DNA from 3 places in the Streptomyces sp. NPDC021080 genome. Region 1 is predicted to be linked to each of the others. Evidence: riboswitches for the same ligand, from Rfam matches in the RefSeq annotation. Region 1 holds a riboswitch; each other region holds the start of a gene.
The links. Region 1 has a riboswitch for cyclic di-AMP ahead of ACH4S8_RS24295 (M23 family metallopeptidase). Riboswitches for the same ligand answer to the same signal wherever they lie in the genome.

Region 1 (9,731 bases):
GCTCGGCTTCTACGGCTACGACCGCTTCGCGGCCGACGCCGCCGAGTGCTACCGCGACCTGAAGGCGCCGCGCCAGGTGCGCCGCTTCACCGAGCAGGCGCTGTCCAAGCCGACGGAGGAGTTCGTGCGCTCGCACGGGCTGCGTCTGGTGGTGTCGGCGGTCGCCGAGCTGGAGTCGGGCAATCTGGACGCGGCGTGCGAGCAGGGCGTGCGGGCGGTGGAGGTCGCGGGGCGCATCTCCTCCGCGCGCACCACCGAGTACGTGAAGGACCTGTTGCACCGGCTGGAGCCGTACGGCGACGAGCCGCGCGTGGTGGAACTGCGGGAGCGGGCCCGTCCGCTGCTGATGGCTCCGGCCTAGCCGCCGAAGGCTCCGGTCCGGACGGAGCGCCCGACGACTCGGGCGCGGAACAGGCGCGCCACGTCCCCGCGGCGCGAAAGAATCGCGGGGCACGGTCCTCGGGTTTGAGGGCGTTGTCAGTGGCGCAGTGCACTATCGAGGCCGGGAGGTGGTGCGGGTGCGGAGCGCGTACGACTGCGATGTGCTGGTGATCGGCGGCGGGATCGTCGGCCTGTCGACGGCGTATGCCATCACGCGGGCGGCGCCGGGCACGCGGGTGACGGTGCTGGAGAAGGAGCCGGGACCCGCCCGGCACCAGACCGGGCGCAACAGCGGGGTGATCCACAGCGGGATCTACTACCGCCCCGGTTCGCTGAAGGCACGGTTCGCGGTCCAGGGTGCCGCCGAGATGGTCAAGTTCTGCGCGGAGTACGACATCGCGCACGCGGTCACCGGCAAGCTGATCGTCGCGACGGACAAGTCGGAGCTCCCCCGTCTGCACGGCCTGGTGCAGCGCGGCCGGGAGAACGGCATCCCGGTCAAGGAGCTGGGCCCGGCCCAGCTCACCGAGTACGAACCCGAGGTCCGCGGCCTCGCCGCCATCCACGTCGGCACCACGGGGATCTGCGACTACGTGGCGGTGGCCCGCCGGCTCGCGGAGGCCTCCGGGGCGGAGATCCGCTACGGGGCCCAGGTCGTGCGTGCCGACCGCCGTCCCCACCTCGGCGTCGCCGTGCGCACGGCCGACGGGACGATCGTCCGCGGCCGGGTGCTCGTCAACTGCTCGGGGCTGCACTGCGACGAGACGGCCCGGCTGACGGGCGACGATCCCGGGATGCGGATCGTCCCCTTCCGTGGCGAGTACTACACGCTGGCGCGCCCGGAGCTGGTGCGGGGTCTGGTGTACCCGGTTCCGGACCCCGCGTTCCCGTTCCTCGGTGTGCATCTCACCCGGGGCATCGACGGCGGCGTCCACGTCGGCCCCAACGCGGTGCCCGCCCTCGCGCGCGAGGGGTACGACTGGGGAGTCGTCCGGCCGCGCGAACTGGGCGGGACCCTGTCCTGGCCGGGCTCCTGGCACATAGCCCGGCGGCACTGGCGGTACGGAGCCGGGGAGCTGCGCCGGTCGGTGTCGAAGGCGGCGTTCACGGACGCGGTGCGGCGGCTGCTGCCCGCGGTGACGTCGGAGGACCTGGTCCCCGCGGCGGCCGGGGTCCGCGCCCAGGCGGTCCTGCGGGACGGCACCCTGGTCGACGACTTCCTGATCAAGGAGGGCCCGAGGACCGTGCACGTACTGAACGCGCCGTCCCCCGCGGCCACCGCCTCCCTCCCGATCGGCCGGGAGGTCGCCCGCCGGGCCCTGGCGTCCCTGGCCGCGGTCTGAGCGGCCCGCCGCACCGGCCGCCGCACCGGCCGCCCCACCGGCCACCGCGGCGGCCCGCAGCGACGCACCGCACCGGCCGCGCCGGCTCCACCCCGACGCCCCGGTCCGCCGACTACAGCGGTCTCCCCCACCACAGCAGGCCGCCCCGCCGCCCCGGTCCCACGGCCGGAGCGGTCCGCCCGCCGTCGGCACGGGCCGCCCCGTGTCACGGCGCCCGTAAAATCGACCCCACTGTGTCTGATTTCCTCGACTCCACCGAAGAGACCCGGCCCGCCTCCGCCGAGGACGGCTCGCCGCGTCACCACCGTGCCAAGGGCGGGCCCCGCTTCCCCGACGGTCCGCAGGCCGATCCCGCCGGCTCGCACTTCGAGCGGCGGATCCGGAGTTTCCAGCCGCGCCGGAGCCGGGTGACGACCGGGCAGGCGGACGCGCTGCAGCGACTGTGGCCCAAGTGGGGTCTGGACATCGACGGACAGGGCACGCTCGATCTGGCGGACCTGTTCGGCGCGGACGTCCCCGTCGTGCTGGAGATCGGCTTCGGCATGGGTGAGGCCACCGCGCTGATGGCGGCCGAGGACCAGGGGACCGGGATCCTCGCCGTGGACGTGCACACGCCGGGCCAGGGCAATCTGCTCAACCTCGCCGAGCGCAGCGGTCTGACCAACATCCGTGTCGCCAACGGCGACGCGATCATCCTGCTCCGCGAGATGCTCGCACCCGACTCCCTGAACGGTCTGCGCGTCTACTTCCCCGACCCGTGGCCCAAGAAGCGGCACCACAAGCGGCGGCTGATCCAGCCGGAGTTCCTGGATCTCGCCGCGACCCGCCTCGCGCCGGGCGCGCTCGTGCACTGCGCGACGGACTGGGAGCCGTACGCCGAACAGATGCTCGACGTGCTGGGCGCGCACCCCGCCTTCGAGAACGCCGTGCCGGACGGCGGTTTCGCGCCGCGTCCGGAGTTCCGGCCGCTGACCCGTTTCGAGGGCCAGGGACTGGACAAGGGTCATGTGGTGAACGACCTTCTCTTCCGACGCGTACAGCACCGAGACCAGCACACCCCGGGCGCCTGACCCGCACACACCCGCCGACGTCCGCCGGGATCTTTCCGGAAACCTCGGTCACCGTCGCGAGCCGCGCCCTCCCTCGTTAGGGTCGATGCCGTGGCCATCCATCTTCCGCACCCGACTCGGCCCGGCGCCCCCTCCGGTCCCGGGCCGAGACATCCGCACTGGTGGCAGCGCAGTTGGGTGCGGTACGGAGCGCTGATCACCCTGCTCGCGATGTCGGGTCTGGTGATCCTCGCGCTCGTCCGCGAACAGACGGGGACCGAGGGCTTCCTCGTCGGTCTCGGACTGGCCGTGTTCCCCGTGCCGCTGCTCATAGCCGCCTTCCGGTGGCTGGACCGGGTGGAGCCGGGCCCCTGGCGCAACCTGTTCTTCTCCTTCGCCTGGGGCGCCTGCGCGGCCGCGCTGATAGCGATCGTCGCCAACAGTTTCGCGACCCGCTGGATCGCGATGACGACCGCGGACCCCTCCGGCGCCGACACGCTCGGGGCGACCGTCATAGCGCCCGTCGTCGAGGAGTCGGCGAAGGCGGCGGCCGTCCTGCTCGTCTTCCTGTTCCGCAGACGGGACTTCACCGGGATCGTCGACGGGGTCGTCATCGCCGGGGTCACCGCCACCGGCTTCGCGTTCACCGAGAACATCCTCTACCTCGGCACCGCCTTCGGGACCGACCGGCTCAGCGGGGAGAGCGGACTCGCCTCCGTCACCGCGGCGACCTTCTTCGTCCGTGTGGTGATGTCGCCCTTCGCGCATCCGCTGTTCACCGTGCTGACCGGCATCGGCTTCGGCGTGGCGGCACTGACCGCCGAACGCCGGCACGTGTGCCGTGTGCTGCTCCCCGTCACCGGACTGCTGCTCGCGATGGCCATGCACGCGCTCTGGAACGGCTCGTCGGGCTTCGGCCGGTTCGGCTTCTTCGGTGTGTACGCCGTGTTCATGGTGCCCGCGTTCGGGCTGCTGACCTGGCTCGTCGTGTGGACCCGGCAGCGCGAACTGCGTACGGTCCGCACCGAACTGCCCGTGTACACCGCCGCCGGATGGCTGGGCGCGGCCGAACCGTGGGCCCTCGGCTCGATGCGGGCGCGGCAGATCGCCCGCGAGTACGCCGGCCATCACTTCGGCAAGGGCGCGGCCCGCTCGGTGGCGGAGTACGAGGCGTACGCGACCTCGCTGGCGTTCCTGCGCCACCGGGGGCGCCGGGGACGGGCGGGCGCCGACTTCGTCGTACGGGAGCGCGAGTTGCTGGAGGAGCTGTGGCGCCGCCGGGAGATCGCCCGTCCGGCCCTCGCCTACGCGGCCCGCCTCACGGCACCACTGCCCGCGCCGCCGCCCTGGCCGGCTCACAGGTACGGGTACGACACCCCGCCCGCGCAGCCGTACGGTCCCTCGGCACGGACGGCCGCGCCGGCGCCGTACCCCGTGTACAACCCGTACCGCTCCTGACGAGGGACGGACCGGGCGCGGCACCGGCGGACGGCACCGGTGCCGCGCGCCGGCGGCCCGGCCCTTACGCCGACGCCCGCGACAGGCGCGTCAGTTCCTCGTCCGTCAGCACCAGGTCCGCGACCCCCAGCAGGGCCGGGAGCTGCTCGACCGCGCGGGCGGAGGCGATCGGCGCCGCGACCGTCGGCTGCGCCGCCAGCCAGGCGAGGGCGACCGTCGGGACGGCGACGCCGTGGGCCCCGGCGATCTCGTCGAGGGCGGCGAGGACCCGCGGCCCGCGTTCCGTGCCGAGGTGCCTGGCCGCGCCGGCCGCCCGGGGCGAGTCGACCGTCGTGCCGGGGCGGTACTTGCCGGTGAGGAAACCGGCGGCGAGCGCGAAGTAGGGGACGGCCGCCAGACCGGCCCGGGAGGCGGTGTCCCGCAGGGGGCCCTCGTAGGTGTCGCGCGAGACGAGGTTGTAGTGGGGCTGGAGGGCGACGTACCGCGCGAGGCCCTCGCGGTCGGAGAACTCCAGGGACTCCCGCAGCCGCTCGGGGGAGATGTTGGAGGCGGCGATGTGCCGCACCTTGCCGGCCGTCACCAGCTCGTCGAGGGCGCCGATGATCTCTTCGACCGGCACCTCCGGCTTGTCGAAGTGCGTGTAGTAGAGGTCGATGCGGTCGGTGCCCAGGCGGCGCAGCGAGGCGTCGGCCGCGGCCTTGATGGTGGCACCGGACAGACCCGGGTACGCGGGGTGCTCACTGACCTTGGTGGCGACGACGATGTCGTCGCGGTTGCCGCGGGTCTTCAGCCACTTGCCGATGATGGTCTCGGACTCACCGCCCTCGTTGCCCTCGGCCCACTTCGAGTAGGAGTCGGCCGTGTCGAGGAAGTTGCCGCCGGCGGCCGCGTAGGCGTCGAGCACGGCGAAGGAGCGGGTCTCGTCGGCCGTCCAGCCGAACACGTTGCCGCCGAGCGCGAGCGGGAAGACCTCGAGGTCGGACGAACCGAGCTTGCGAAGGGAAGTCATGTACGGCCTCAACACCCGCACCGGATGGATGTATTCCACAATCACCTCGGCCGGGGCGAGGGCGCGCGGATGTCCGTACATGCCTGACCGGCAGCCCTGACGTCGGGGGGGTTGACGTCAGGACCACCGGAGATCAGGGAGGACCTGCGCGGGGCGCGCGTCCGGGGCCGTCCGCGTGCCCGTCACCGTCGTGCGGCTCGGGAGCCCGCGGGGATCAGGGGTTGAGGCCCTTGCTCTGGAGCCAGGCCATCGGGTCGATGCCGGTGGCGGCGCCGCCGGGGTGCACTTCGAGGTGCAGGTGCGGCCCGGTGACATTGCCCGTCGCACCCACGCGTCCGATGACATCGCCCGTGGCGACCTTCTGGCCGACGGTGACGTTGAGCGACGACTGGTGGCAGAACCAGAGCTCCGTACCGTCGTCGAGGGTGAGGATCGTGCGGTAGCCGTACGCGCCCGCCCAGCCGGCCTCGGTGACGGTGCCGCTGTGGATCGCCTTGATGAGCGTGCCGGTGGGCGCCGCGAAGTCGAGTCCGGTGTGGTAGCCGGAGGACCACATCGAGCCGGCCTCACCGAAGCGCGAGGTCAGGGTGTACGAGGAGGTCGGCAGCGAGTAGCTCTTGGCGAGTTCGGCGAGGCGCTCCTTCTCGGCCTTCGCCTTGGCCTCCTCCTCCGCCTTCTGCTTCGCGGCGGCGGCCTTGGCCTCCGCCGCGTCCTGCTGCTTGGCGGCGGTTTCGACGGCCTTCTTCGCGGCGGCGTTCTGGGCGGCCTGCTGCGTGGCGGTGTCGGCCCGGGTCTGCTGCGACTTGGCCTGCTGCATGATGCGGTCGCGCAGCGCCTCGCCGGCGTCGGTGGCACCGTGGGCCGTGTCGGCGCTGGTCAGACCGGCGCTGGTGAGCGGAGTCGTGGAGCCCTTGGGAGTGCTGGATCCGCTGTCCGATATCAGGGCCTTGGCCGACGCGGTGACCGACGACAGGTCGGGCAGCGAGATCGAGACGGGCGCCTTGCCCGGAGCCGCGCTGGCGATGCCGCCCCCGCCGACGGCGGCTATGACACCGACGCCGAGAACCGTTGAGCTGCGGGCGAGTCCTCCGCCGCGCTGCTTGCCCGTGCGGTGCCGGCCGCGGACGGGAGCGACGGAATCCGCGGTGGGATTCCACTCCTCCCAGGGTTCCTCGTCCTTGCCGTAGCCGAAGGTGTGCGTGTCGTTCGGCGCGAACGAGGTTGGCTGAGCGGGCCGGTTGGACGCCACGTGGGCGCACTCCTTTCCTTCCTTGCCGCCTACCGGGTTAGCTGACGGGTTCGGAGCAGGAAGGTCTCCTACGGGCGTACTGCCACCGTGCCTCCACGGCGGATTACGCTCGATTCACCCCACGAGGTGGGTCCCCGGTTCCCTTGCGGGATTCGGCGCGTGCGCACGGAGCCACCTCTTGTGACGGCTGTAACGACCGCGCTGCGTTATCGAACGTTAATAGACCCGGGCACCGAATTCCAAGCCGTTCTGACTGATCTTTAACGGCTTCCGGTCTGGACTTTGAGGTCATGACCGATGAAAAACGGGCGAGTTGACCTCATGCCGTCTACACAGGATTCCTTGACGGTATGTCAGTCGATATGCGGAGGGGCACAGTCCGATCACCGTTCGTGACCGAGCCCGAAAAGGCCGTCGCACGGTGGGCGGGAAACCTTCCGGACCGCGCGGAAATCCGCCGGGCGACACCCGTCACGAGCGGCGGACGGCGAGCAGCGCCATGTCGTCCGTCAGCGCCCCGCCCGTGTGCCGGCGGACCGCCTCGGACAGCGCGGTCAGCAGCGCGTCGGGGCCGGGGAAGACCCGCCCGGCCAGCCAGGCGGCCGGATCGAAGAACTCCCCCCGTGCGTCGCGGGCCTCGGACAGCCCGTCGGTGTGCAGGAGCAGCGTCGCTCCCCGCGGGAAGCGGTCCCGCACGGTCGGCGCGGGCCAGGTCCCCAGCTCGCCCATCCCGAGGGGCAGCGCGAAGGCCTCGGCGGAGAGGGTGACGAGTGTGCCGTCGGGGCGCAGCAGCAGGGGTGGCGGATGGCCGCGGTTGACGACGCGTACGACCTCCTCGCCGTGCGGGATCTCGGCGAGTACGGCGGTGGTGAATCCCTCGACCGCCTCGACGCTGTCGCGCCGGGTGCCCGGCCGGGTCAGTGCCCGGTCCAGGCGCCCGGCGACGGCCTCCAGGCCCGCTTCCTGTTCGGCCGCCTCCCGGAACGCGCCGACCGCCGTCGCGACGGCGGCCACCGCGGCCATCCCCTTCCCCCGTACGTCCCCGACGACCAGCCGTACGCCGTGCGGGGAGTCCTGCACGGCGTACAGGTCGCCGCCGATGAACGCGTCCTCCTGCGCCGCCTCGTAGCGGGCCGCGACCTCGAGCCCGGCGATCCGCGCCTCGGGCTCGGGCAGCACGGCGCGCTGCGCGTACTCGGCGATCTCCCGGACGGAGGCGAGCCGTTCGTCGCCGCGCCGGACCACGAGGTTGATGAGGACGGCGAGGACGGCGGCGGTCACCACGGTGACCACCTCGGTGACCGCGTCGACGTGCAGGACGATGCCGAGCACGCAGTGGACCGCGAGCACCGCGCCGACGGCGAGGAGACCGGCGAGCACGGTGCCGCGCAGCGAGTGGAGGGGCGCGGCGACCAGGGGCGCGGCCGTGAAGAGGGGGGCCGCGGTGAATTCCGACGGAGTGAGGTAGTCGTAGGCGACCCCGGCGGCGACGAGCAGCACGGGCAGGATCCGGACGAAGGCGCGGGCGCACACGATCCTGCGGGAACCCCCGCCCGGCCGGCCGGGCGGCGCGGCGGTCGGGGCCCCGCGGGCACCGGGCGGCGGCCGGTCGGACCGGTCACGGAGCTGTCCGGTCCGCCGCTCACCTCCTGGCTGCCCCACCCCTCCAGAAGAACCGGTGCGGGAGCGGCGGGCGACCGGTGTGGCCCGACCGGGGGAGGACGGATGAAGCCTGGAGAGCTCGCGGGAGCAGGCCGGCCACGCAGGGGGAAACGCGCGCCGGACAAACACCAAGGGCCGGAACTCGTGAATCCGAGTTCCGGCCCTTGGCCTTGAGTAGCGGGGACAGGATTTGAACCTGCGACCTCTGGGTTATGAGCCCAGCGAGCTACCGAGCTGCTCCACCCCGCGTCGTTAAGACCAGTGTACGCCATCCGCGGGACCCGAAGCACACCCGTTTGGTCCCGCCCCCGCGGTGGCGCGCGCGTCCGGCCCTACCGGGTCTGCAGATGCCGGTTGGGGGCCTGGGCGCGGTCCGCGTACTCGGGGAGGACGACGACCTCGGCACCGGCGGCGGCGAGGACCCCGTTCCCGTCGGCGTCCGTGACGAAGGTGTCGGGCTCGCGCCAGGCGGTGACGACCCGCCGCACCCCGGCGTCCAGGATGAGCCGGGCGCACGGCGCGGGCCGGGAGGCGCGGTGGGCGCACGGCTCCAGGCTGCTGTAGACGGTGGCGGCGGCCAGCCGCGGATCGGCCGGGTCGATCTTGGCGAGGGCGGCCTCCTCGGCATGTACGACCGGGTCGCCGCCCTCGCGGGAGTGGCCCCGGGCCAGCTCGGTCCCGTCGGCCGCGACCACCACGGCGCCCACGCTGAACGCGGTCTTCGACGGCGGGCACAGTTCGGCCAGCTCGCAGGCGAGCTCCAGCCACCGCCGGTCCGCCGCGCAGGCGAGCGGGCCGGTGCCGGGCGCGGTGGGAACGTACCGGATGAGCACGACGTCGCCGACGGGCCGGGTCTCGGCGAGCCGCATCCGGCCCAGCGGGTACGCCCCGGGTCCGAACAGCCGCGGCGCGTCCGGCTGCCCGACGAACAGCGGGGCGACGGCGAGCTGCAGTTCGTCGGCGAGCTGTTCGCGCACGAGCTGGGTGTGGACCTTGCCGCCCCCTTCGACCATGAGGCGGCGCACGCCCCGTACGTCGTGCAGGTGCTCCAGCAGCACGCGCCAGTCGAGTTCGGGTCCGGTCGGCACGACGTCGACGCCGACGAGTCCGGCCAGCAGGGCGGACGCCCGCCGCGCGCCCGCGTCCGTCGTGTAGACGACCTTCTCGCCTCCGGTGTGCCAGAACTGCGCCTTCGGGTCCAGCTCGCCGGAGCCGCTGACCGTGACCTTCAGGGGGTACTCGGGGCGGCCGGAGGCGACACGGGCCGCCCGCCGTTCGGCGGAGTTGACCAGGAGCCGCGGGTTGTCGGTGCGCAGCGTGCCGGCGCCCACCAGGATCGCGTCGCTGGACGCCCGCACCTCGTCGACCCGGTCGAAGTCGGCCGGGCCCGAGAGCAGCAGCCGCTCGGGGCCGGTGTCGTCCAGGAAGCCGTCGAGGGAGACGGCGGCGGACAGCAGGACGTAGGGACGGGGCATCGGGACGCATCCTCCGGTCACACGCGCACAGGGGTTCAAGTGCAGTGGTTCAAGTTTTAAACAATACCTAGACTGGTCTCATGACGACCCGCTGGCTCTCCGCCG
Region 2 (9,731 bases), on a different contig from region 1:
ATGCAGGGAGCGAGAGCGTCGAGCCCGCTCGGCGGGTCGCCCGCCGCGTCGATGGCGGCCACGATGCGGCCGATCGACTCGGACCGCTTCTCCTTCAGCGGATTCATCACCGCGTCGGCGCCGTTGTCGCCGTTCTGCTGCATCTGGTCGGCGTTCGCCTGGAGTTGCTGATAGGCCGCGGCGATCTGCTGGTCCAGATCCGCGAGTTCCTTGTCGACATCTGCCTTCGCGGCGTCCGGGACCGTCTTCAACTGCTCTCCGACGTCCGGGCAGTCGATGGTGACGGACCCGGCGGACAGGACGTGGACGCCCGTCGGGTCGCCGCCCGCCCCGGTCTCGGTCGCGGAGGCGTAGACGTTGACTGCCAGCAGTCCGCCTCCGCCCAATATCAGTGCGAAAGCGGCAGAGGTCGCGCGGCGTACGCCCGTGGGGCGTCTTCGCGTGTTGCGTCCCAAGGTGGTGCTCCTACGCGTCGTGGTCGGCTCGGCATGGTTTTCCCCCGGCCCTATACGCACGCGGGTCCCGTTGTGTTCAACCGTCTCCCGCATTCACAGCGATCCCGTACGGAGCAGTGGCACGAGGACACCTCACGGAGCCCCTGGAGCCCCGCTCGTCCCATGTGTCCGGGACCCCGGCACGGGCCACGCCCTCCTCTGCGGTTGCACCGGACGCGGACCGGTGGCCTGATGGGAACACTGCCCCACGGGTACGCCCTGGACGTGGGCCCCTGTCGTGCCCCGGGACCGGCCCCGGGGCGGTGGGGCAGGGCAGGGTGCTCCGCCGCTTCCACCGTGGGCACGGCCGGGGCAGCGGCACGAGGCGGGTGAAACGGGTGACGGGAGCGGAGATCGACTTCGCCGGTGTCTTCCACGCCCTGCCCGGCATGGTCGCCCTGCTGACCCCGGAGCTGGTCTTCGTGGACGCCAACGAGGACTATCTGAGCAACTCCGGCCGCTCGCGGGAGCAGTTGGTCGGCCGGTACCTCTTCGACGTCTTTCCCGACCGGCCGGGCGACGCCACCTCCACCGGGATGCGGAACCTGGAGGCGTCCCTGCACCGGGTGGTGGAGTCCGGGGAGCGCGACGCCATGGCCCTGCAGCGTTACGACGTGGAGTCCTTGGACCGGCCCGGGGTCTGGGAGGAGCGGTACTGGAGCCCGGTCAACTCGCCCGTGCTCGCCGCGGACGGCACCGTGGCGCTGGTGGTGCACCGGGTGGAGGAGGTCACCGAACTCATCCGCGCCCGCGGCGGGTTCGAGCAGGGCGACCGGGGCCCGGTGCTGGAGGCCGAGTTGTACACACGGGCCCGGGAACTGCAGGAGGTGAACGAGCGCCTGCGACGCGCCCATGCCCGCGAACGGGAGGTCGCCGTCGCCCTCCAGGACGCGCTGCTGCCCTCACCGGAGCAGGTGGGGACGCACCACGCCGCCGTCCGCTACCGGCCGGCCACGAGTTCGCTGAACGTGTGCGGGGACTGGTACGACCTGGTGGCGCTGAGCGGCGACCGGATGGCGGTCGCGGTGGGCGATGTCGTGGGCCACGGGCTGTCCGCGGCCTGCGTCATGGGCCAGTTGCGCAGTGCCCTCAGTGCCGCGTCCCGCGCCTCCAGCGGTCCTGCCCGGGCGCTCGAGGTGCTCGGGCTGTACGCGCGTTCCGTCGAGGGCGCCGAGTCCACCACGGCGGTGACGGCCTGGATCGACTGGGAGACCCGCACCATCAGGTACAGCAGTGCCGGGCACCTTCCACCGGCCCTGCTGCGCGGCGACGGGACGGTGGAGTTCCTGGACGGGGCGACGGATCCGCCGCTGGGAGCCCGGCCGGAGCACGTGGACCGCCCCGAGGCCGCGACGGACTTCACCCCGGGCGACACCCTGGTCCTGTACACCGACGGTCTGATCGAACGCCGTCGCGAGGACATCGACACGAGCCTCGGACGCCTGGCCACCGCGCTGACCCACCACCGGGAGGCCGAGCACGAGGCCCTCGCCGACGCCCTGCTGTCGGACCTGCTCCCGCCCGCCGGCGTCACCGACGACACGGCCCTGGTGATCCTCCCGCTGTGAGCGCGCCCGGCGAGCGGCGGCGGCCACCGCGCTGCCGGCCGCCGGAGCCCGCAGGCGCCCGCGGCCGACGCTCCCACGGCCGCCAGGCGACCCGGGCCAGACCCCCGTGGCCATCGGCGCCCCGCGGCTGACAACCGACCGGGAGCGCAGGCCCCCGCACCTGACGCCCCACCGCGGCCGACGCCCCCGCGGCCACCGGCAGACCGAGGCCCCGGGCGACCTTCGCTGTCGGCAGGCCGTGGCCGCCGGCCGGCATCACGTCGTGGAGGCCGACAGGGTGAGCCGGTGGGAGCGGACGACCGCGAGCGCACAGGCGGCGACGAGCGCCGCGGCCAGGGCGGCCAGCGCGCGCAGCGGCCCCGACCGCACCGGCCCCGTGGCCAGGGCCCGCGGCGGCATCCGCCCCGCCGGGTCGTAGACGACGGCGAGCACGTCCCCCGGCCGGGTGGTCCGCCCGCAGCCCCGCCGGACGCGGACCTTGAACGGGGCGCCGTCCCGGGCGACCACCGAGCAGAGGTAGCGGGCGCGGCCCGTGCTCCCCCGTCCGCCGCCCTCGACGGACATGACGACCATGGGCGCCACCCGCTCCCCGTCCACCGGCACCACGTCCGCCGCGGCCTGCGGGGCCTGGAGGGCGAGACACACGCCGAGCAGGGCGACGATGCCGACCAGCGCCCGCCCCGACCGCAGGAACACCAGGTGCAGGACGAGGACCCCGGCGCACACGAGCCCGGCCTCACCGCTGGCCAGTACCGGCACCCCGGTGCGGTCGCCGACGGCCCCGGCCCCCACGATCGACCCGGCCCCGAGCCCCCCGACGAGAATCCCCTCCCCCACCAGCCGCCGGGGCGGCCATCCGACGAACTCGGCGGGCCCCCACACCGTGCTCCGCAGGTACGCCGTCAGGTCCGACTCCTGGACGGCCGGAGGACGACCCCACCGGCGCATACCCGTACCACCCCCGGCAACGTTCCCGTCTGTCAGCGCCTCGTATCCTGCCGCCCTGGTACGGACCGCGGCCCTGCCTCCGTCCGGAACAGATGACGTGGACAACGTTTCCGGGAGTCGGCAGCGAAGCCCCCGTCCGCGCCGTTCACGAAACGAACCGACCGAAACATCGCAGTGACTGTTCGTCAAATACACCCATCAATAGGAGAGTTGACGTCTTCGGCCCTCACGTCCCGGAGATCTGCGGGGGTTGCGCCCCGGCGGACCTCGCCGACAGGAGGCGCCCGCTGAGGCCGGCCAGCAGGAGCCCGGCCACCATGGCGACGAGGCACAGGGCGGGGCCGGAGGCCCAGGCGACGGCACCGGCGCGGCAGACCAGCACGACGGTCACGGCGACGGCCGTGCCCGGCAGGGCGATCAGGGCCGGGCCGGTGCGGCCGAGGTCGTCCTCGGCCAGCGCGCCGAGAACACCGACGCCGAGGGCCAGTGCCCACACCCCGAGCGCCTGCGCGTCGATACGGTTGACGCTCCACGGCACGAAGCCGGCCCAGAAGCCGGGCCGGACCAGCAACCCCGTGCCGATGCCGAGCCACGCCGAACCGAGCACCGCCAGCGCCGGTTTCGACCAGGCGGGCAGCGGCGCGCCGCTCGGACCGGGCGGCCGGCCAGGGGTGCGGTACTGCCCGACCAGCGCGATCAGGGCGCACACGCACAGCGCGCCGAGGACGAAGAGCCAGCCGAGGCTGAACAGCACCGGGACGACGGGGCCGCCCCGGGCGATGTACAGATGCCCCGCGTCGAGCACGCTCACCGTGAACAGCCCGAAGAGGACCACGGCCAGCGGGTGGACGAGCGAGCGGACCTCGTGCCAGGCACGGGCCCGGCTCACCGCGAACAGCCCCGGCGCGGTACCGAGCATGGCCGCGCCGATCAGCCCCGGAGTCAGCGACTCGGGGGAGCGCCACGCGCCGAAGACATGTCCCGTGAGGGCCACGGCCGCCAGCAGGCCGCCGACAAGAAGACTGACCACGGCGACCGCGACGGCCAGCATCGCCACTCCCGCGGTCAGGGGCCGCCCGCCCGTCGGGAGGGACCCGGCAGCGCCTCCCGGCAGGCTCGGGAGCCCGTCCGACGCCCCGGACACGTCGTGGGGCTCCTTGGCCCCCGGCCGCTCCGGCACACCGGGCGGAGCCTGTCGCGGGTGCCCCGAGGCGTCGTCGGGCGGGGGCGGGTCGGATGCGTTCGGCATGGGAATTCCGTTTCCGGGCGGGAAGCACGACGAGGTGAGCGAGAGGGCCGGGAGGGCGCGCCGATGCCGGAGGCGGCGGCCGAGGAGCACCGTCCGCCGGCGGACGAGGAGCTACGGGACCGGCGCGGAGAGCCGGGCGGCCGAACCGGGCGCGGGCACGGCCCTCTTGAGGACCTCCCGCGCGTACATGACGCGTACGCTCACGGTCAGGGTCGCCGTGACCGCCATCACGCCGCAGCCGATCGCCACCCCCGCGGCCAGGGCCGTGAGCCCGTCGAGTCCCAGGGACCGTTCGAAGAGCGGAGCGGCCCCGACCGACAGGACCGGCGCCAGACACAGGGCCACCCAGTGCAGCCGCCACTCCTCGCGCGCCCAGAGACGCCCCTCCCGCCCTGCGCGGCTCGCGCGCAGGGCCGTCAGCGCGTACGTGACGGCGTACGGCAGGGCATAGGCGAGCAGGAGCCGGCGCCCCTGGCTGCCGTGCGCGAGCGAGGCGCGCGTGATCCAGGCCAGCGCGGCGGCCCCGGCCAGGTGGGCGAGGACCAGGACGGGCACGGGCGCCCAGGACCCGGACACCCCGGCGACCGTCCTGCGCCGGTCGAGGGAGCGCGAGGCGATCAGGGCGCCGAAGGCGACGACGGACCCCAGGTGCATGGTGGCCAGCTGGTTGATCTCGGCCATGGACAGTCCGGGCAGGATCAGCGGCAGGCCGCCCCACTCGAACCGGAGCAGCGGGGCGGTCAGCAGGAAGCCGTAGCAGAGCAGCATCCAGCGCTGGTGCAGGTCGGGGAATCCGCCGACGGCGGCGAGCACACCGAACGTGACGCTCATGACGGTGCCCAGGAGGATGGTCGCGAGCACGATCCAGAAGGCGGCGCCGCTGAAGGCGTCCTCGGGCGCCGTGCGCGCCAGGTAGATCCCGGCGCCCGCCATCGAGGCGTACACGGTGACCGCGAAGAGGACCCCGAGCGCCCGGTGGAGCCGCACGCGCCTGCGCACGGCGGTGATCACCTGCGCGGGGCCCAGCAGCATGAGCACACCGCCGAGCACGGAGTGCACGATCATCGGTACGAGGCTGTGGCGGTACGGACCGATCCGGGTGGCCAGCGCGTCGGCCACGTACCGCGGCGAGACCACGTGGGCCAGGATCCACTCGCCGTACGCCGGTGCGCCGGGGCGCGCGTACGGCCACAGCTCGGTCATCGCGATCGGCGCGTAGCCCACGCACACGGCCGACACGGCGATGACGGCGAGGCGGCGCCAGGTGGTGCCCGTTGGACGACGCACGACGACTCCCTGCTCGTGGCCGCGACCGACCCGGCCCTCGATAGTCTCGTTTGGACTATCGAGACGGTAGGGCCGTCCACCGCCGGGGTCAACGGTCTGTCGCGCCCTCGTCCCGGTGCTGCACCCATTGCCAGAAGTCGATCATCATCCGCTCGTAGCGGATGCCGAACTCCAGCGCGTCCCGTTGCCCGCGCGTGAGCAAGTCCCCGACCGTCCCGGCGAGTTCCTCGTACTCGCCCAGGGTGCGGCGGTGCTCCTCGTGCTGCACGGGAGCGAGGACGTCGGGCCGGCCGCCGAACCACAGCTTGAGGATGCCGCGCTCCCGGGCCTCCACCGGGACGAACGCCGGGTCGTCCAGCCACCCCCGCAGGGCCGCCCTGCCCTGCTCCGTCAGCGTCAGCACCCTGCGGTTGCGACCGCTCTCCTGCCGCACCCGGGACAGGAGCCCGGCGTCGAGGAGGCGGTCGCACTGCGCGTACACCTGCGCGTGCGGCACCGACCAGAAGGGCGCGATCGTCCGCGCCGCCTCCCCTTTCACGTCGTACGCGCTGGCCTCGCCCAGCTTGTCGATGATGCCGAGGACGAGATACGAGGCGGTGGTCAACCTAGCGTCAGCCATGGGGGGACCGTATCGCCACGCGATCACCGGGCGGCGGGGACCGCCGGACACGGTCACCGCACGGCGGCTCCGCCCGACGCGAAGAAGATCCGGATGCCCGGCACAATGCGGGGTATACGGGCGATCACCCAGCCGAGCGCGCTTCAGGTCCGCGCGCCGCCCGCACGAGGAGTTCCTGTGACCACCTACGTCATCACCGTTCCCGGGACGTTCGTCCACGGCCTGCCAGACGCCTCCCGTGCCGACGTGGAACGCAGGCTTCGCCCTCAGGACCCGCAGAACACGGACCTGGGCGAGAGCGAGGAGCTGAGCCTGCTGACCGTCGACGAGGGCAACAGGTTCTCCGTCCGGCTCGAGGTCGAGGCGGCGGACCGCAGAAGCGCCGAGGCCGAGGCCGTACGGCTCGTCTCCGGCGCTCTCCGGGACAGCGGTCTGTCCGCCGACGACGCCCCGCTGGGACCTGCCGCCGTCACCGGGATCGACCGGGAATTCTGAGGCGGCCGGCCCGGCGCTCCCGCGGACGACCGCGGCCCCCGGACGCCGTCGCGCCCGAGACGACCGCGGGACTCAGACCGGCCGTACGACGCTGTGGATGGCCGCCCGCCCGGCGTACTCGACCGACTCCTCGGTGATCCGCGCTCCGGGGCTCGGCGCGTGGACCATCATGCCGTCGCCCGCGTAGAGACCGACGTGGCTCACGTTGGCGTGGAAGAAGACCAGGTCCCCGGGCTGGATGGCGGTCAGGTCGATCGCCGGGCCGATCCGCGCCTGGTCCTCGATCGCACGCGGGAGCATGACCCCGGTGCTCTTCCAGGCCGCCTGGGTGAGACCGGAGGGGTCGTACGAACCGGGTCCGGAGGCACCCCACACGCACGGCCTGCCCACCTGCGCACGGGCGAAGGCGACCGCCTCCGCGGCCCGGCTGTCGTGTCCCACGACCGGCGGGGCGGCGGCGACGAGGCTGTCGATGTCGAACCCCGGATTCGTGTCGACGGCCCCGGGGGCGGCCGGCCACGCCTGCTGCCCCCCGGTCTGCCGCAACGACTGCCGCCAGGCGTCCTCGGCGGGCGGCGCCGGGGGCACCGCGGGCTCGTTCGCGGGGGGCATGGGAGCCGACGGGTAGGCGGCCGCGCGGGGCTCGTACGCGGGGGCAGGGGGCGCGGGCTCGCTCATCGGGGGCATGGGAGCCGACCGGTACGCGACCGGACCGGGGGCCTGGGGGGCCGGTTCGCTCACCGGGGGCACGGGGGCCGAGGGGTAGGCGGCGGCCCGGGGCGCGGACTCGTACGCGGGGGGCTGGGGCGCGGACTCGTAAGCAAGGGGCTGGGGCACCGGCTCGCTCACCGGAGGCGTCGGAGCCGGCTGATACCCGCTGGGTCGGGTCGCCGTCTCGTACGAGAGCGGGAGAAGAACCGATCTGGTCTCGGGGGCCGGGGCCGGCACCTCGTACGAGAGGGGCAGGAGCACCGACTTGTACTCCGCGGCCGGGGGCGCCGGTTCGTACGCACGGGGCATGGACCCCGTCTCGAAGACCTGGGGCATCGACCCCGTCTCGAAGACCTGCGGCATCGAGCCCGTCTCGAACGCGGTCGGCTGGGGCGCCTGCTGGAACGCGGTCGGCGGGGGCGCCGACTGGTACGCGCGGGGCATGGACCCCGTCTCGAAGACCTGGGGCATCGACCCCGTCTCGAAGACCTGGGGCATCGAGCCCGTCTGGAACGCGGTCGGCTGGGGCGCCTGTTCGTACGCCGTGCGCTGGGGCGCCGGCGGGAACGCGGGCGCCTGAGAAGCCGGCGGGAACGCGGCGGACGGGGCAGTCGGCGCGAAGGACGGGAGCCGGGGTTCCTGCGCCGGCCGGTACTCCACCGTCGGCGCCTGCGCGACGGGCATGCTCTGCCGTGCCGCGTGCCGCGACATCAGCTCCTGCGCGGCGGCGATCTTGCGGCGGGCCGTCTGCTTCCTGTCGTGCAGCGGGGACTTCTGCGACGGGGCGGCCGAGGCGGCCCCCGCCGGAAGTGCCGCGCGGACCGCCGTCCCGGCTCCCGGCACCGCCGGGGCGCCACCGGTCATGGCCTCGGCCCCCGGACCCGCGGTCAGTTCCAGGGCGGGGCGCGCGGCGGATTCCGAAGCGGGTCCTGCGGTCAGCTCCCGCATCGGGGCCGCGGTCAGCTCGGCGACGGGCCGGATGATCTGCTCCAGCTCGTACACCGTCGGAAGGTCCGAGGACCCCTTGGAACCTCGCGCGCCCTCCTTCGGACGGGCGCCTGCGCCGCCGCGGTCCGGCAGCCGGTCGGCCGGAAGCGCGGCCGGGGCCGAGGGTCCGTAACGGGACCGCGCCCCGTCGAACCACTGCCGCATCAGGTCTTCCTGGGCAGGTTCGGAACTCCCGCCTCCCCGGCCGGAACCCCGTCGGCCCGGCCCGCGACTGAGATTCGCCGAGGCGCGGGTCCCGTTGAAGTTACCGGTGGCGAGCTCCGCCTGGTCGTAGAGGGACGAGAGCCGTCGGGCGACTTCTTCGCCGCTGGGCGGGGTGCGTTCCGGCGCCATGGAGTGGTGCTCCTTCCGTCGTCCGCCTACCGGGTTAGCTGTCGGGTTCGGGCGGACGATTCCGGAAGGTATGCCCTACGACCCCTGCCCCGTAAGACAGTTGGTCGATTCACCCCAGGTTCGGTGGGTCCCCGGCTCCCGCTGCCGCGCGGACAGCAGGACTCGGCGGAGGGCGCACCGCCCGGCGAACTCCGCCGGAGGGAATCGGGCGACCCGGTCGCCAACTTAGCCATGTTGTGCACCCGATGTGAAGATCCACGTCCCAGATGTCCGATACATTTTCGTGACCTTCGTCGCACCACCCCGCAGCGCGACGGCGAGGACACACGCCGTGCTCGAAAAGGCGGCTGAGCACGCGCGTTGGGGCGATCCGGCACCGATTCCCCGTCCGGGCCCGGTTCCGAATCCCGTCCGGTGGTGCGATGCGTTCCGTCCCGATTCCCGTCCGCACCGACGGTCCCGGCCCGTCCCGGTTCGCCCCGACCCGCCGGTCGGACACCCGGCCGTCGCGGATGTGTCGGAAGTGTGCACAGAACTGGCGTTCCCTGACATGTCGTTCGACATGGACGGCGCCCGCCTGTCACACCTTGACCGGTTCTGGCCGAGCTGGCCGGATGACCGCTGCGGCCACGCCCCGGCCGTACCGTCGAGGCACGTCAGACCACCAGAGCGAGTCGAGGATCCCCACGTGCACGATGCGCCGATCTATGCCCAACTGATCTCCGAACGCGGCGACATACCGACGCTCGTGCGCAGCGAAGCCCGTCGGCTGCAACGCGACTTCGAGTGGATCCTGAGCTGGGATCCGTCGACGGGCGCCCCGCTTCCCACGTCCGCCGCCCGGCCGACGTCCGGCTCCCGGCGCCCCTTCTCCCCCACTCCGGACCCCGACGACCGGCTCGACACTCCCTGATACCGCGGCGCTAGAGAACGCCGGGCTCCCCGCCCGGCCGTTCGGCGGGGAGCGGGTCGAGTCCGGCGGCGATCCGGGTCACCAGATCGGCGACCGCCTCTCCCGT
Region 3 (9,731 bases), on a different contig from region 1:
GTCTCCGCGGCGGCGAGCCAGCAGCCCGCCTAGCCCGCCTAGCCCGTCGGCGCGCGGCGGCGAAACGGCGGGGCGGCTGCTTCCCCGGGGTCTGTGGACAACTCCGGGGGTGTCGGCGGCGTGGGTTACGTTCGAGGGGTGAACGCAACCAGTGAACCGACGGGGGCCGCTCAGGGCAGTGAGCGGACCGCAGCCGATGTGACCGCCGAAGGCGATGCCGCTGCCGAGCCGGGCGCCGTCGGCGCGACCGCGGGCGGCGTGAGCGACGCCGACGTGAGTGACACCGGCTCCGGCCGTATCGTCCTGCTCACCACCAGCCACCGTGTCGCGCCCGGCCTGCTGTCCTGGCAGGCCTGGCAGGCGCTGCACGGCGCCGACCGGGTGCTGTGCTCGGACGGCGCGCACCCGCAGGTGCCGTATCTGCGCGAGGCCGGCATCAGGGTCCACGAGGAGTCCCCGGCCGCACGGGAACTGGTGGACGCCTGCGCCGGCGGCCGCACGGTGGTCGTCGTCGCCACCGGCGAGGGCGATGCCCGGCTCACCGACGGTCTGGCCCGCCTGGCGGGCTCCGGCCGCATACGGATGCCGGACCTGGAGCTGCTGCCCGCCTCGTACGACCTGCCGGGCGCCCGTCTGCTCGACCTCGTGCAGGTGATGGACCGCATCCGCGCCGAGTGCCCCTGGTCGTCCCGGCAGACGCACGAGGGCCTGGCGAAGTACGGCCTGGAGGAGGCGTACGAACTCGTCGAGGCCATCGAGGAAGGCGACCGGGACGAGTTGCGCGAGGAGCTCGGTGACGTCCTGCTCCAGGTCGTGTTCCACTCCCGGATCGCCGAGGACGACCCGGAGGCTCCGTTCTCCGTCGACGACGTGGCCGGTGGGATCGTCGCCAAGCTGATCCACCGGCACCCCCATGTCTTCGGCGACGAGACGGCCACCACGCCCGAGGAGGTCAAGGAGCACTGGCTGCGCACCAAGGCCGAGGAGAAGCGGCGCAGCTCCGTCACCGAGGGCGTCCCGCTCGGCCAGCCGGGCCTCGCCCTGGCGGCCAAGCTCTCGTCCCGGGCGCGCACAGCGGGACTTGACGTTCCGCTGCCCGCGGGGGAGGGAGTGGGGTACGAACTGCTGGCGATGGCCGTCCGTGCCGAGGCCGAGGGCGTCGACCCCGAGGCGGCACTGCGGGCGGCGGCGCGCACGTACCGCGACGCGATCCGCGGGGCGGAGGGCGTCGCGGAGCCCCACGGGGACGTCGAGGGCCACGGACACGCCGACGAGGAGGACACCCTCCAGGACGAGGACGAGGACGAGAACGAGGACGACGCCTAGGGAGGGGACGAGGGCGAGCCCGGCGACGAAGCCGACAACGACGCCCAGGGCCGGGACGAAGACGAGCCCGGCGACGAGCCCGGCGACGAGGACGGCAGGACGCCGGGCGGTCCGAGCGGTCGGGGTGTCGGCTCCTGCGGACACCGCGACAGGGAGGGCAGCGCGTCCTGCGGGCGTCGTGGCCCGGAGGGCGCCGCCCTCTGCGGTCCGGGAGCCGCTGCCCGCTGCCTGCGCCTCGACGCCCGCGCCCCACTGCCCGCGCCCCGCTGCCTGCGCCTCGACGCCCGCGCCCTGCCGCCCGCGCCTCTCTGCGGGCCGGAAGCGGCAGACCCCCGCGCCCCTGCGGCCAAGAGGCCGTCACCCCCTGCGGATACCGTCGAGGAGTGACCGAGCACGAGACCTCCTCCAGCGCCGCCCCCGAACTCTTCACCTGGGAGTTCGCCACCGATCCCTACCCGGCCTACGCCTGGCTCAGGGAGAACGCGCCCGTGCACCGCACACGGCTGCCCAGCGGGGTGGAGGCCTGGCTCGTCACGCGGTACGCCGACGCCAAGCAGACGCTCGCCGACCAGAGGCTGTCCAAGAACCCCGCGCATCACGACGAGCCCGAGCACGCGAAGGGCCGGACCGGGATTCCCGGGGAGCGCAAGGCCGAGCTGATGACGCACCTGCTGAACATCGATCCGCCGGACCACACCCGGCTGCGGCGGCTCGTCAGCAAGGCGTTCACACCCCGGCGCGTGGCCGAATTCGCGCCGCGGGTGCAGGAGCTGACGGATCAGCTCATCGACGGGTTCGCGGCCCGGGGTTCCGCCGACCTCATCCACGAGTTCGCCTTCCCGCTCCCCATCTACGCCATCTGCGACCTGCTCGGCGTCCCGCGCGAGGACCAGGACGACTTCCGGGACTGGGCGGGCATGATGATCCGGCACGGCGGCGGGCCGCGGGGCGGGGTCGCCCGGTCCGTGAAGAAGATGCGCGGATATCTCGCCGAACTGATCCACCGCAAGCGCGAGGCGCTGACCGCGGAGCCCGAGCCCGGCGAGGACCTCATCTCCGGGCTCATCCGCGCCTCCGACCACGGCGAGCACCTCACCGAGAACGAGGCCGCGGCGATGGCCTTCATCCTGCTCTTCGCCGGGTTCGAGACCACGGTCAATCTCATCGGGAACGGGATGCACGCCCTGCTCACCCACCCCGGGCAGCGGGAGCGGCTCCAGGCCTCCCTCGCGGCCGGGGAGAGCGGGCTGCTGGAGACGGGGGTCGAGGAACTCCTGCGCTACGACGGGCCCGTGGAACTGGCCACCTGGCGGTTCGCGACCGAGGACGTACGGATCGGCGGGCAGGACATCGCGGCCGGCGACCCCGTGCTGGTGGTCCTCGCCGCCGCGGACCGGGACCCCGAACGCTTCCAGGATCCGGACACGCTCGATCTCTCGCGACGTGACCTTCAGCACTTGGGTTACGGCCACGGCATCCACTACTGCCTGGGTGCGCCGCTCGCCCGGCTGGAGGGGCAGACCGCGCTCGCTACGCTCCTGGGCCGCCTTCCCGACATCCAACTCGCCGGAGAATCGGCCGATTTGCGCTGGCGCGGGGGCCTCATTATGCGTGGATTGCGCACACTTCCGGTGGAGTTCACCCCGGTCAAATAGGCCTTGATCGGCTCATCGCCGACCCTTCGCCGCCCCGGCCGAATTGATCCTTCCGCATACCGGAAACAGCGCTCCCACGGCTACCGGAACGTGACGGTCCATCAAATCTGTGATCTTCGCGTGATCTGTACTGCATCGACTTGTAACCAGCGTTCGACTGCGGCTACGTTCACCCATCAACGCGGCACCTGCACTTCCCACTTAGCAGGAGTCACGTGCTCCCCGCTGTCGCTCGAAAGGCTTTCGCATGCTCTCCGGGAACGGCCGTCACCGTCGCCCTCGTCAGGCCCCGGCGCTCATCGTCGCCGCAGGAGTGACCGGATCGGCGATCGCCATCCCGTTGCTCGCCGCGGCGAGCGCGAGCGCGGCCGACGGGTCCACCTGGGACCGCGTGGCACAGTGCGAGAGCGGTGGCGCCTGGAGCGCCAACCAGGGCAACGGCTACTACGGCGGCCTTCAGCTCGACCAGGAGAACTGGGAGGCGCACGGCGGCCTCGAGTACGCCCCGAGTGCCGACCAGGCCAGCCGCTCGCAGCAGATAGCCGTCGCCGAGAAGGTGCTCGCCGACCAGGGCCTCAAGGCCTGGCCGACCTGCGGGCCGCTCTCCGGGCTCAGCAAGGGCTCGGGCGAGATCAGTGTCGACACGGGCGTGGCCGGCGACTCGTCGGACACCGCGGACGACTCCAGTTCCTACGTTTCATCCGGTTTGGCGACTTCGCCCAGTGCGTCGGCTTCAGCCGATTCGTCTGGTTCGACCTCTTCGAGTGACTCCTCGGGCGCGGCCGGCAGCAGTGCGACCCCCAGCGCCTCGCAGGGTTCGGACGACTCGGGCGCGAAGGGCGACAAGAGCGACAAATCGGCCAAGTCCGGCCAGGAAGATGCCTCTTCGGGCGCCTCCGCCGCGCCGAGCAGCGGCACCGGGCGGCACCGCGGCGGGGAAGCCGCCGAGAACGCGACCGGTGGTGGCACCGACAACTCCGCCGGGCGGCATGCCGCGAGCGCCCCGAGCGCGACCGTCGACGACTCGTACGCCGCGAAGGTCCTCGGCAGCATCTGGGACGCCTCCGGCACCCTCGACAACGTGTGGGACGACGTGCCCACCGCGGACACGGCCGCGGCCGACAGTGGTCCGGGCCTCGTCGTCCCTGGTCGGAGCATTGCGGTCGTCGCCGAAGAGGCCCAGTAGCAGCGGGAGTTCGCGTCATGGTTCGCTGTGGAATGTCCCATTTGGCGCAAGTGAGAGATGGGTCTCAGAAGCCCTGATCGTCTTTGAATTTCCGCGGATCGACTGCTTACGGTCGTGACCGCTCGCCACAGCGGGCCCCGACGGTCGCAACGCCGAATCCTGCCAACGGCCGTACGGGAACAGTCGTCGCGTCATGCGCCGTCGGCAGGAGCGGGGGACCCAAGGTAAGCGCCGGGCCCGGGAGTCGAGAGACATCCGGGAACGGCTTGGGGTGAAGCCGCGCACCGGGCGTCCTGGAGACAGGACCGAAGGCGCGTGGCCGGGCAACTCAACCGGCCCGAACCCGACAGCTCACCTCGCAGGCGTCGGTGAGGGGATCACTCCATGCTGTTTTCCGGCAAGGGCAAGCACCGCCGTCCGAACAAGGCCACCCGTGTCGCCACGCTCGCCGGTGTCACCGGTGTCGCCATCGCCGCGCCGCTGATGGCGGCCGGCAGCGCCTCCGCCGCCACCGCCTCCGAGTGGGACGCGGTCGCCCAGTGCGAGTCCGGCGGCAACTGGTCGATCAACACCGGCAACGGCTACTACGGCGGCCTGCAGTTCTCGTCCTCCACCTGGGCCGCGTACGGCGGCACCGCCTACGCCTCGAGTGCCGACCAGGCCTCGAAGTCGCAGCAGATCGCCATCGGCGAGAAGGTCCTCGCCGCGCAGGGCAAGGGTGCCTGGCCGACCTGCGGCGTCGGCCTGTCGAGCACCCCGTACGCCGGCGGCTCGGCCCCCGCGGCCCCGTCGACGTCCTCCTCGCCGAGCGCCTCGCAGAGCGCCCCCGCCACCCGTACGACGGAGCAGCACGCCGCCCGTTCCGCGGAGCGTCCCGCCGTCCAGAAGACCGTCACCACGCCGACCGGCAAGAAGGTCAAGAAGGGCGACGGCGAGTACAAGGTCGTCAAGGGCGACACCCTCAGCTCGATCGCCGAGAAGAAGCACGTCAAGGGTAGCTGGCAGCACCTGTTCAAGCTGAACCACGGCATCGTCGCCGACGCCGACTTCATCTACCCGGGCCAGCAGCTGCACCTGCGCTGAGCGGTGCGGCACGCCGGTCGGCCCGGCCACCTTCGGCGGAAGGTGGCCGTGATCCCGGCACCGTGCCGCGTCACCCGGCCGGAAGACAGCTCCCTCGCGCGGCCTCCGTCACCGGAAGCCCGCCGAGGTTCCCCGTCCCCACGGGCTCCCCGCTCCGGCGCGTGTTCCCCCGCACGTGCCGGAGCGGGGTTTTTTATTTCTTTTTTTGTTCCGTTCAGGAACAATATGTAGGCTCAGTCCGTTCGAGGGGCGGTCGATCGCTGGCCGATCCCCGTGAGCCGGTTAGGCTCATCCCGCGGGGCTGCCGAGCCCCGCGTACCGCGTCACATCCCATAAGGAGATGCTCGTGCCGTCCATCGACGTCGTCGTAGCCCGGGAAATCCTGGACTCCCGAGGCAACCCCACGGTCGAGGTCGAGGTCGGCCTCGACGACGGCAGCACGGGTCGTGCCGCCGTTCCGTCCGGTGCCTCCACCGGAGCCTTCGAGGCCATCGAGCTCCGCGACGGTGACCCCAACCGCTACCAGGGCAAGGGTGTCGAGAAGGCCGTCCTCGCCGTCATCGAGCAGATCGGCCCGGAGCTCGTCGGCTACGACGCCACCGAGCAGCGCCTGATCGACCAGGCGATGTTCGACCTGGACGCCACCGACAACAAGGGCTCGCTCGGCGCCAACGCCATCCTCGGCGTCTCGCTCGCCGTCGCGCACGCCGCCTCCGAGGCGTCCGACCTGCCGCTCTTCCGCTACCTGGGCGGACCGAACGCGCACCTGCTGCCCGTTCCGATGATGAACATCCTGAACGGCGGCTCGCACGCCGACTCCAACGTGGACATCCAGGAGTTCATGATCGCCCCGATCGGCGCGGAGTCCTTCTCCGAGGCGCTGCGCTGGGGCGCCGAGGTCTACCACACCCTCAAGAAGGTGCTGAAGACCAAGGGCCTGTCGACCGGCCTCGGCGACGAGGGCGGCTTCGCCCCGAACCTGGAGTCCAACCGCGCCGCCCTCGACCTCATCGTCGAGGCCATCAAGCAGGCCGGTTACGTCCCCGGCGAGCAGATCGCGCTCGCCCTCGACGTCGCCGCGTCCGAGTTCTACAAGGACGGCAAGTACGAGTTCGAGGGCAAGTCCCGCTCGGCCGCCGAGATGACCGAGTACTACGAGGAGCTCGTCTCCGCGTACCCGCTCGTCTCCATCGAGGACCCGCTGTACGAGGACGACTGGGCCGGCTGGAAGGTCATCACCGACAAGCTGGGCGACAAGGTCCAGATCGTCGGCGACGACCTCTTCGTCACCAACCCGGAGCGTCTGGCCCGCGGCATCGAGGAGGGCTCCGCCAACGCCCTGCTCGTCAAGGTCAACCAGATCGGTTCGCTGACCGAGACCCTGGACGCCGTCGAGCTGGCCCAGCGCAACGGCTTCAAGTGCATGATGTCCCACCGCTCCGGCGAGACCGAGGACGTCACCATCGCCGACCTCGCGGTCGCCGTGAACTGCGGCCAGATCAAGACCGGCGCCCCGGCCCGCTCGGACCGCGTCGCCAAGTACAACCAGCTGCTGCGCATCGAGGAGATCCTCGACGACGCCGCGGTCTACGCCGGCCGCTCGGCGTTCCCCCGCTTCAAGGGCTGACCCGTACGGCTCAGGAAGCGTCCTTTCGTACGTCCCCGTACCCGGTCCCGTACCGTGTGCGGGGACGTACGCACGTGACGGGCCCGTACGACGGGCCAGTACTGGGGAGGCGGGACTCATGGCCGTGAAGGACCGGGACCGGTTCTCCACCTCGACCCGGCTGAAGCTGCTCGGCGAGCAGACGGCGGCCCGGGTCTACCGCTCCCAGACCAAGCGGCAGGCGCGCCGCTCCCGGCTGACCGGCCGGGCCGCGCTGCTCGCCATGGTCCTGTGCTCCCTGATCGTCGCCCTCGCGTACCCGATGCGGCAGTACGTCTCCCAGCGCGCCCAGATCGGCGACCTGGAGCGGCAGCGGGACCAGGCCCGGCAGCGGGTCGAGCAGCTGCGCGACCTCAAGGCGCGCTGGCAGGACGACGCGTACGCGAAGCAGCAGATCCGGCAGCGGCTGCACTACGTGATGCCGGGCGAGACCGGCTATGTCGTGATCGACCCGGACGCCGCGAAGCAGGCCCGTGCCGAACGGGGCGCCGCCGACCGCCCCTGGTACACCGACGTCTGGGACGGCGTGGACAGATCCGACGCCGCCGACCAGTGACGACCCATGAACTGACCAGAAAGACACGTGACTCACGGCATGGAAACGCCACCGCCCACCACCCCGCGCACCGAGCCCACCGACGCCGACGTCGAGGCCTTCAAGCAGCAGCTCGGCCGGCCGCCGCGCGGACTGCGCGCGATCGTGCACCGCTGCCCCTGCGGCCAGCCGGACGTGGTGGAGACGGCGCCCCGCCTCCCCGACGGCACGCCGTTCCCGACCACGTACTACCTGACGTGCCCGCGGGCCGCGTCCGCGATCGGGACGCTGGAGGCCAACGGGGTCATGAAGGAGATGACCGAGCGGCTGGCCACCGACCCCGAACTGGCCGCGGCCTACCGCGCCGCCCACGAGGACTACATCGCGCGCCGTGACGCCATCGAGGTCCTGGAGGGCTTCCCGAGCGCGGGCGGCATGCCGGACCGGGTGAAGTGCCTGCACGTCCTGGTGGCCCACTCGCTGGCCGCGGGACCGGGCGTCAACCCGCTCGGCGACGAGGCCATCGCGATGCTGCCCGAGTGGTGGCGCAAGGGCGCCTGCGTCACCCAGGCCGGACCGCCGTCCGGCGACGGGTGGCAGGTGGAGACGACCGGAGAGGGCGCCGACGCCGGCCACTTCGCCTTCAAGCCTGCCGAGTCCGCCGAGTCCGCCGAGTCCGCCGAGTCCACCGAACCCGGCGAGTCCTCCGAGTCCGGTGAGGACGGCCGGTGACCCGCGTCGCCGCCGTCGACTGCGGTACGAACTCCATCCGGCTCCTGGTGGCCGACGCGGACCCGCGCACGGGTGAACTCACCGACCTGGACCGGCGGATGACCATCGTCCGGCTCGGCCAGGGAGTCGACCGCACCGGCCGGCTCGCCCCCGAGGCGCTGGAGCGGACCTTCGCCGCCTGCCACGCGTACGCCGAGGCCATCGAGGAGCACGGCGCGGAGCGGCTGCGCTTCGTCGCCACCTCCGCCTCCCGGGACGCCGAGAACCGGGACGAGTTCGTGCGCGGGGTGTTCGACATCCTGGGCGTCGAACCGGAGGTCATCACCGGGGACCAGGAGGCCGAGTTCTCCTTCACCGGCGCGACCAGGGAGCTGGCCGGGCGCGACGACCTCGCCACGCCCTACCTGGTCGTGGACATCGGCGGCGGTTCGACCGAGTTCGTCGTCGGCACCGACCGGGTGAGCGCGGCCCGCTCCGTGGACATCGGCTGCGTACGGATGACGGAACGCCACCTCGTCCGCGACGGCGTCGTGACCGACCCGCCCACCGCGGAGCAGGTCGCGGCCATGCGCGCCGACATCGAGTCGGCCCTGGACCTCGCCGAGGAGACCGTCCCGCTGCGCGAGGCGCGCACCCTGGTGGGGCTGGCCGGTTCGGTCACCACGATCGCGGCGATCGCGCTGGACCTGAAGGAGTACGACTCCGAGCGGATCCACCACTCCCGGGTCCCCCTCGCGCGCGTCCGCGAGATCACCGAGTGGCTGCTGCGCTCCACCCACGCCGAGCGGGCCGCGATCGGCTCGATGCACCCGGGCCGGGTGGACGTGATCGGGGCCGGCGCCCTCGTGCTGCTCTCGATCATGGAGCGGACCGGGGCCGAGGAGGTCGTGGTCAGCGAGCACGACATCCTCGACGGGATCGCCTTCAAGGTGGCCGAGGAAGCCGAGGCCGCCCGGCAGGGCGACTGAAGCGCCGAAGCGGACGGGCGCGGGGTGCCGGCATGCGACGGCGCCCCGCCCGGCAGGACGGCCGGTGCCCGCGCCGACGCGTCGGGAACGGGCGCGAGAAGGCCCCGGTCCCCCTTTCCGGGGGGCCGGGGCCTTCTCGCCCTCCGGCGGCCGGACAGGGCTTCCGGCGACCGCTCCGGGGGTGTTCCGGGGGCGCCGCGCGAGCGTGGCACTGGTCTCGTTCACTACCGATCGGTAGCCTCGGCTGAGCGGAATGGATAACGTATGAGCGTGCCGGACGGGGGCGTGGAACCCCTCCGGCGAGGCCCTGCCGAGAAACTTCGTGAAGTTCTTCACAAGGAAAAAGCCCCTGCTGAGCGACGAAGGGGCCACTTGGGCCCTTCCGTGGGGCCCGGACGGTCCGGCAGCATGCTCGGTGAAGCGTTGCGACGGCGTTTCGGAGCGATGAAACACAGGTGCGGTCCGCTGGGCCGAACGGGTTGGGCCGCAGCTCACACGGTGTTGACAACGGTACGAACCGTACGGCGGTCCACCCCTGCCGCCATGGCCCCGATCGCGAGGGCGGCGGAGTGTAGCAGAG

Region 2: linked by a shared signal. The riboswitch ahead of ACH4S8_RS07095 (NlpC/P60 family protein) and the one ahead of ACH4S8_RS24295 (M23 family metallopeptidase) in region 1 are both predicted to bind cyclic di-AMP.
Region 3: linked by a shared signal. The riboswitch ahead of ACH4S8_RS38795 (transglycosylase family protein) and the one ahead of ACH4S8_RS24295 (M23 family metallopeptidase) in region 1 are both predicted to bind cyclic di-AMP.

What each region holds. Positions count from the first base shown of each region.
Region 1 is NZ_JBIRQM010000009.1:380,307-390,037, reverse strand. It holds gene ACH4S8_RS24320 (MFS transporter) at 1-361, shown strand, start outside; gene lhgO (L-2-hydroxyglutarate oxidase) at 489-1,724, shown strand; gene trmB (tRNA (guanosine(46)-N7)-methyltransferase TrmB) at 1,958-2,794, shown strand; gene ACH4S8_RS24305 (PrsW family intramembrane metalloprotease) at 2,885-4,231, shown strand; gene ACH4S8_RS24300 (aldo/keto reductase) at 4,296-5,240, opposite strand; gene ACH4S8_RS24295 (M23 family metallopeptidase) at 5,455-6,489, opposite strand; cyclic di-AMP (ydaO/yuaA leader) riboswitch at 6,501-6,657, opposite strand; gene ACH4S8_RS24290 (PP2C family protein-serine/threonine phosphatase) at 6,961-8,151, opposite strand; tRNA gene ACH4S8_RS24285 (tRNA-Met) at 8,327-8,400, opposite strand; gene ACH4S8_RS24280 (dihydrofolate reductase family protein) at 8,484-9,626, opposite strand; gene ACH4S8_RS24275 (MarR family winged helix-turn-helix transcriptional regulator) at 9,707-9,731, shown strand, end outside.
Region 2 is NZ_JBIRQM010000002.1:683,552-693,282, forward strand. It holds gene ACH4S8_RS07060 (DUF1996 domain-containing protein) at 1-455, opposite strand, end outside; gene ACH4S8_RS07065 (PP2C family protein-serine/threonine phosphatase) at 833-2,062, shown strand; gene ACH4S8_RS07070 (hypothetical protein) at 2,318-3,010, opposite strand; gene ACH4S8_RS07075 (hypothetical protein) at 3,237-4,259, opposite strand; gene ACH4S8_RS07080 (DUF2306 domain-containing protein) at 4,371-5,546, opposite strand; gene ACH4S8_RS07085 (PadR family transcriptional regulator) at 5,635-6,165, opposite strand; gene ACH4S8_RS07090 (hypothetical protein) at 6,343-6,660, shown strand; gene ACH4S8_RS07095 (NlpC/P60 family protein) at 6,733-8,712, opposite strand; cyclic di-AMP (ydaO/yuaA leader) riboswitch at 8,720-8,890, opposite strand; gene ACH4S8_RS07100 (hypothetical protein) at 9,401-9,625, shown strand; gene ACH4S8_RS07105 (alpha/beta hydrolase) at 9,636-9,731, opposite strand, start outside.
Region 3 is NZ_JBIRQM010000022.1:26,944-36,674, forward strand. It holds gene ACH4S8_RS38775 (SurA N-terminal domain-containing protein) at 1-33, shown strand, start outside; gene ACH4S8_RS38780 (nucleoside triphosphate pyrophosphohydrolase) at 259-1,326, shown strand; gene ACH4S8_RS38785 (cytochrome P450) at 1,710-2,981, shown strand; gene ACH4S8_RS38790 (transglycosylase family protein) at 3,229-4,167, shown strand; cyclic di-AMP (ydaO/yuaA leader) riboswitch at 4,354-4,547, shown strand; gene ACH4S8_RS38795 (transglycosylase family protein) at 4,552-5,250, shown strand; gene eno (phosphopyruvate hydratase) at 5,591-6,877, shown strand; gene ACH4S8_RS38805 (septum formation initiator family protein) at 6,996-7,472, shown strand; gene ACH4S8_RS38810 (DUF501 domain-containing protein) at 7,512-8,183, shown strand; gene ACH4S8_RS38815 (exopolyphosphatase) at 8,180-9,151, shown strand.